Regions from separate parts of the Sphingomonas sp. Y38-1Y genome, predicted to be linked through region 1. Evidence: predicted binding sites of a transcription regulator. Region 1 holds the regulator's gene; the other holds the start of a gene.
What was found. Region 1 encodes LexA, which represses DNA repair genes until DNA is damaged. Its sites were predicted from a motif close to GTTCCNCNCTTGTTCT; they were not measured.

Region 1 (3,407 bases):
TCGGCCTGTTCCACTTCCACAAGGCGGGGCTCTATGGCTCGGCCGCCAATCTCGTCGCGATCCCGCTCACCACCTTTGTCGTGATGCCCGCCGAGGCGCTGGCGCTGGCGCTCGATGCCGTCGGCCTTGGCGCGCCGGTGTGGTGGGTGGTCGATCGGGCGTTGTCGCTGCTGCTGTGGCTGGCGAACACCGTGGCTGCGGCCCCCGGGTCGGTCGCCGCGCTGCCGACGATGCCGCCGGGGACCTATGCGCTCGTCATCGGCGGCGGGCTGTGGGTCGCCTTGTGGCGGACGCGGTGGCGCTGGCTGGGCGTGCTGCCGTTCGCGGTGGGCATGACGATGGCGCTCGCGGCGCCCGCGCCCGACCTGATCGTCACCGGCGATGGTCGCCACGTCGCGTTCCGGACGAGCGACGGCGCGATGCGGGTGCTGCGAGAGCGTGCCGGCGACTATGTGCGCGGCGTCCTTGGTGAAGCGGCGGGGATCGACGGCGAACTTGGCGCGATCGATGACGCCAGGGACGCGACCTGCACCGCGGATGCCTGTCATACGGTCATCGAGGCGGGCGGGCGGCGCTGGCAGGTGGCGGCGACGCGGAGTGGCTATCTGCTGCCGATTCGGGAGATGCTCGAACTTTGCCGGACGAGCGACATCGTCGTCAGCGACCGGCGGCTGCCACGCGGATGCGATCCGCGCTGGTTGCGGCTTGACCGGCAGATGCTGGCGAAGACCGGCGGCATGTCGATCGATCTCGATCGAGCGACCGTGGCGCGCGTGATCAGCGCGGGCGATCACCCATGGCTCAGCCCAGCCGGCGTGGCGCCGCCGCGCTTGCCGCGGGCGCCGCGAAACGGCACGCAGGTCAAATGATCCGCATTCTCCTCCTGGCCGCCACCGTGACGCTCGCGCCGCAATCGTCCGAGCACGCCCGCCAGCGCGCCGAGTGGAACCGGCCTCAGGCGCCGTTCCGCATCGCCGGCAACCTCTATTATGTGGGAACGAGCGAGCTTGCCGCCTATCTGGTCACCGATCCCAAGGGCCATGTCCTGATCGACGGCGCGCTGGCCGAAAGCGCGCCGCAGATCGAGCGCAACGTCGCCGCGCTCGGCTTTCGCATGCGCGACGTCAGGCGACTGCTCATCAACCACGCGCACTGGGATCACGCCGACGGCCTGGCAGCGCTCAAGGCTGCCAGCGGCGCGCCGCTTTGGGCCAGCGCCGCTGACCAGCGGACGCTAGAGACTGGCCGCGCGACCGATCGCAGCGACATGACGCCGTTCGCGCCGGTGAAGGTCGATCATGTGCTCAAGGATGGTGAGGTCGTGGCGGTTGGCGCGACGCGGATCACGACCCTGGCGACGCCGGGGCATACGCCCGGATGCACGAGTTTTCGGTTGACCGTGCGCGACCCGAAGATCGGGCGTGGCCGGCCCCTAGACGTCCTCCTTGCATGCAGTTTGACCGTCGCGGGCCAGCCTTTGGTCGGCAATCGCCGCTACCCGACCGCAGCGGCGGATTTCCGACGGAGCCTGGACCGGCTTGCCCCGCTTCGGCCCGATATCTTCGTCAACTTCCACGCGAGCGGCTTCGACCTCGCCGAGAAGCGCGCGCGGCAAGTGAAAGGTAATGCCGGCGCCTTCGTCGATCGCGGCGAGTGGCCACGCCGCCAGGTCGTCATGCGCCGCGCGTTCGAAACGGAATTTGCCCGGCAACGAGCCGGCGGCAAGCCTTAGGCAGAACCCCGACGGAGGACCGGTCGTCGCCGGCTCAGTAGCGCCGGAGCAGCCCTGCGAGCTTGCCCTGCACGCGCACCTGATCTGGGTGATAGCGCTGCGGATCGTAGCTCGCATTCGCGGGATCGAGACGGACCAGCGCGCCTTCCTTGCGGAAATATTTCAGCGTCGCCTCGTGCTCGTCGATGAGCGCGACGACGATCTCGCCGTCGCGAGCCACGTCTTGGCGACGGATCAGCGCATAGTCGCCGTCGAGGATGCCCGCCTCGACCATCGAGTCGCCCGATACCTCCAGCGCATAATGCTCGCCCGCGCCGAGCAACGCGGCGGGCACGGGGAGCATCGTCGCGCCCTCCATCGCCTCGATCGGAACGCCGGCGGCGATCCGGCCATGGAGCGGGATCTCGATCACGTCGTTGGCCGGGACTGGAAGCGTCGGGGCGGCGGACGCCGTCGTCGTGGCAGCCGGCTTGGGCTTGGTCGCGACCTTCGCCTCCGGCATCTTCAGCACTTCGAGCGCGCGCGCGCGATTGGGCAGGCGGCGTAGGAAGCCGCGCTCCTCGAGCGCGCTGATCAGGCGGTGGACGCCAGACTTGGACTTGAGCTCCAGCGCGTCCTTCATTTCTTCGAACGACGGCGAAACGCCGGTCTCGGCCAGACGATCGGAAATGAAGCAGATGAGTTCGTGCTGCTTGCGCGTGAGCATCGCACCTCTCCCCAAGGAACAGACGCCGAACGTTTATGCATTGTTCCCCTTGCTGTCAAGCAAGGTCGAGGATGCGTACCGAGTCGCCCACGCTCGCCGGCGGGGCGTGCGGATCGCGATGGACGAGGCAATCGGCGCGCGCGAGCGTGCGGAGCATCGAGCTGTCCTGGATCGCCGCGACATGGACGCGGCCGTCGATCCGGCGCGCGCGAAGATAGTCGGTCCGCTCACCATTGGCGGGGAGCGCCTCGCCCAGCACCGCCTCGCCGAGCGTCGGCAGTGGGTCGGCCGCGCCCGAAAGATGCGCGACCAGCGGGCGGACGAACAGCGTTGCGGTGACGAAGGCGGAGACGGGATTGCCGGGCAGGCCGACGACGACGCCATCGCCGATCCTGCCCGCCAGCATCGGCTTGCCCGGTCGCAAGGCCACGCGCCAGAAGTCGATCGAGGCGCCCGCGGCCTCCAGCGCAGGCCGCACCAGGTCATGGTCGCCGACCGAGGCGCCGCCGGTGGTGACGAGGATGTCAGCTTCCGCCCCGGCGAACGCATCGCGGAGGGCCTCCAATCGATCGGGGAGGATGCCGAGGTCGATGACGTCGACGGGCAGGTCGGCGAGCAATGCCGACAGCATGACGCCATTGCTCTCGGGCAGTTCGCCGTCGCCCACCGTGGCACCGGCGGGGCGTAGCTCGTCCCCGGTCGCGGCGATCGCGATGCGCACGCGGCGTCGGACGGGAAGCGCGGCGTGCCCGCCGACCGCGGCCAGCGCGATCCGTGCAGGCGTCAGGCGCTCCCCGGCGTCGACCAGCACGTCGCCTTCGTCGAAGTCGAGGCCGGCGCGGCGGACGTTGCGGCCCGGATTGCCGGGCCCTTCACCGTCGAGGTGGATCCGTTTGCCGTCTGCGCGCGCTTCCTCCTGCACGAGCACGCAATCGGCGCCGGCGGGCATCGCCGCGCCGGTGAATATAC
Region 2 (3,407 bases), 1.5 Mb from region 1:
CACCTGCCCTCACCCTTCCGCCGCTTCGCGGCTCCCTCCCTCTCCCGCGGGGAGAGGGATTATCGGCAGCTTACTGACAAGCCAGGCACTCGTCATAATCGGTGCTCTCGCCCAGATCGAACTTCGGCTTCTCGATCGTGTTGTCGGCCTCGACCCCGCCGGCGAAGCCCGCGCGCTGCACCGACTTGGAACGCAGATAGTAGAGCGACTTGATGCCGAGCTCCCAGGCGCGGAAGTGGAGCATGAGCAGGTCCCACTTCTCGACGTCGGCCGGGATGAACAGGTTCAGCGACTGCGCCTGGTCGATATAGGGCGCGCGGTCGCCGGCGAGTTCGAGGACCCAGCGCTGGTCGATCTCGAAGCTCGTCTTGTAGCAGTCCTTTTCCTCCTGGCTGAGGAAGTCGAGATGCTGGACCGAACCGCCGCGCTCCAGGATCGTGTTCCAGACCGCGTCCGAGTTCTTCGACTTGGCGATCAGGAGCTTTTCCAGATACGGGTTCTTGACCGCGAAGCTGCCCGACAGCGTCTTGTGCGTATAGATGTTGGCCGGGATCGGCTCGATACAGGCCGAGGTGCCGCCGCAGATGATGCTGATCGACGCGGTCGGCGCGATCGCCATCTTGCAGCTGAAGCGCTCCATCACGCCCATGTCGGCCGCGTCCGGGCACGGACCGCGCTCGACGGCGAGCTGCATCGAGGCTTCGTTCACCTGCGCGGCGATGTGCTTGAAGATGCGCAGGTTCCACGACTTGGCCATCGCGCCCTCGAACGGCAGCCCGCGCGCCTGGAGGAAGCTGTGGAAGCCCATGACGCCCAGGCCCACTGACCGCTCGCGCTCCGCCGAATAGCGCGCACGCGCCATCTCGTCCGGCGCCCGCTCGATATAGTCGGTCAGGACGTTGTCGAGGAAACGCATCACGTCCTCAATGAAGACCTTGTCGTCCTTCCACTCGTCCCAGGTTTCCAGGTTGAGCGACGACAGGCAGCAGACCGCGGTGCGATCGTTGCCCAGGTGATCCTTGCCCGTCGGCAGCGTGATCTCGCTGCACAGGTTCGACGTCGACACCTTGAGGCCCAGGTCGCGGTGATGCTTGGGCATCGTCGAGTTCACGTGATCGCTGAACACGATATAGGGCTCGCCCGTCGCCAGCCGCGTCTCGACCAGCTTCTGGAACAGCGCGCGAGCGTCCACCTTGCCGCGGACGCTGCCGTCCTTGGGGCTCTTGAGCGCCCATTCCGCGCCGTCGCGCACCGCTTCCATGAACGCGTCGGGGATGAGCACGCCGTGGTGGAGGTTCAGCGCCTTGCGGTTGAAGTCGCCCGACGGCTTGCGGATCTCGAGGAACTCCTCGATCTCCGGATGGCTGATGTCGAGATAGCAGGCGGCCGACCCGCGGCGCAGCGAGCCTTGCGAGATCGCCAGCGTCAGCGAATCCATCACGCGCACGAACGGGATGATGCCGCTGGTCTTGCCGTTGAGGCCGACCGGCTCACCGATGCCGCGGACATTGCCCCAATAAGTGCCGATGCCGCCGCCGCGCGAGGCAAGCCAGACATTCTCGTTCCACGTCTCGACAATGCCTTCCAGGCTGTCGGGGACCGAGTTGAGATAGCAGGAGATCGGCAGGCCGCGCCCGGTGCCGCCGTTCGACAGGACGGGCGTCGCGGGCATGAACCACAGCTTCGAGATATAGTCGTAGAGCCGCTGGGCGTGGCCGGCATCGTCGGCATAGGCGGACGCCACCCGCACGAACAGGTCCTGATAGCTTTCGCCGGGCAGCAGGTAGCGGTCCTTGAGCGTGTCCTTGCCGAATTCGGTCAGCAGCGCATCGCGGCCGTGATCGACCTCGACGGCATAGAGCTGCGCGTCGATCGACTTGGAATCACGCTCCACCTTGCGGGCGGCGGGCGCCGCGACGGCGGGGGCTTCGGCGATGTCAGTGCTGTCGTTCACGTGTGCGTCGTCCCTGAAATCCATGACGGCCCCGTTCCTCGTTCGTTCGACTCGGCACCGTCCGGCAATGGTATCATCGCCGCTCGCGTGCGCGAGAACAAAAAGTGACCGCGCGGGAGTGGCGCGGCGGTGACGGCGAGAGCCCGCGATATGGTGTCGCAGGCGCCTTCATACCAGCCCTTGTGTCAGCCCCCTGACGTGGCCCCCACAGATTGTGGCCAATCGCGCTCGGGCACAAGCGGGTAAATGACGATTAAGAGACTCGGTTCGTCGCTAATCTGAATCGGTTCGCCGGTGGGGCAGAACGCATGATCGGACGCGACGCGTGGATGTTCCTCGCCTTCTCGAAAGGCAAGTGGGCGAAAGCCCATCGCCAAAAAGAAAGCCGTGGACGAATCATCGTCGCCATCGACGCTTGTCGAACCGCGTGGCGGGCGCGACACTGATCGCGAAATCCAGGGTGGAGGGACGGATGACGATCGACCGGCGGACGATGCTGAAGACGGGCGCGGCGGGCATGGGGATCGCCGCCGCCGGCCCTGCGCTTGCCGCCGATCCGCACGCCGACATCCGCCGCGCGGTCGAGGCCGGCCACCCCGCCGCGGTCGAGCGGCTGCGCGAATGGATCGCCCTCCCCTCGATCGCCGCGGAGGATCGCGGCTATCCGCAAGGCCCCGACTACATGCGCCGCCTCGCGCTCGATGCGGGCTTCCAGTCCGCGGAGATCGTGCCTTCGAAGGGCAAGCCCGGCGTGTTCGCGACGCTGGATGCGGGCGCCAGGAAGACGCTCGGCATCTACTTCATGTACGACGTCAAACAGTATGATCCCAAGGAATGGTCGAGCCCGCCGCTCGAGGGGCGGATCGTCGACAAGCCGGGCCTGGGCAAGGTCATGGTCGGCCGCGGCGCGGTCAATCAGAAGGGGCCGGAGACGGTGTTCCTCGCCGCGCTCCACGCGTTCAAGGCGGCGGGCCGCAAGCTCCCCGTCAACCTCGTGCTCGTGGCCGAGGGCGAGGAGGAGATCGCCTCCCCCAATTTCCACGAGATCGTCCAGAGCCCGCGCGTCGCCGCGGCGCTTCGCAAGACGATCGGCGTCATCATCCCGACCGGCTGGCAGAACCCGGCGACCGGCGCGGTGACGCTGGCGCTGGGAGCCAAGGGCGCGATGGAGTTCGAGCTCACCGTCTCGGGCGAGAAATGGGGCCGCGGGCCCAAGGGCGACATCCATTCAAGCGAAAAGGCGCGCGTCGACAGTCCGCCCTGGCGGCTGGTCGCCGCCCTGTCGACGCTGGTCAGCCCCGACGGCAACACTGTCATGATCGACGGCATCCAGGAAAAGGTCGCCCCGCTCACCCCGCGCCAACGCGAGCTGATCGCGATGACCGCGCGCGCCACCGACGAGGCGGTGGTGAAGCAGCAGCTCGGCGTCACCCGCTGGATCGACGACATGGAT

Region 2: a site for LexA is predicted at 2,049-2,064, ahead of RS883_RS16605 (ribonucleoside-diphosphate reductase subunit alpha). Genes of this name have one in related genera too.

The regions. Positions count from the first base shown of each region.
Region 1 covers NZ_CP135916.1:1,945,837-1,949,243, forward strand. The annotation lists gene RS883_RS09325 (ComEC/Rec2 family competence protein) at 1-869, shown strand, start outside; gene bla (subclass B3 metallo-beta-lactamase) at 866-1,732, shown strand; gene lexA (transcriptional repressor LexA) at 1,767-2,438, opposite strand; gene glp (gephyrin-like molybdotransferase Glp) at 2,494-3,407, opposite strand, start outside.
Region 2 covers NZ_CP135916.1:3,485,023-3,488,429, forward strand. The annotation lists gene RS883_RS16600 (endonuclease domain-containing protein) at 1-3, opposite strand, end outside; gene RS883_RS16605 (ribonucleoside-diphosphate reductase subunit alpha) at 71-1,978, opposite strand; gene RS883_RS16610 (hypothetical protein) at 2,263-2,400, shown strand; gene RS883_RS16615 (M20/M25/M40 family metallo-hydrolase) at 2,427-3,407, shown strand, end outside.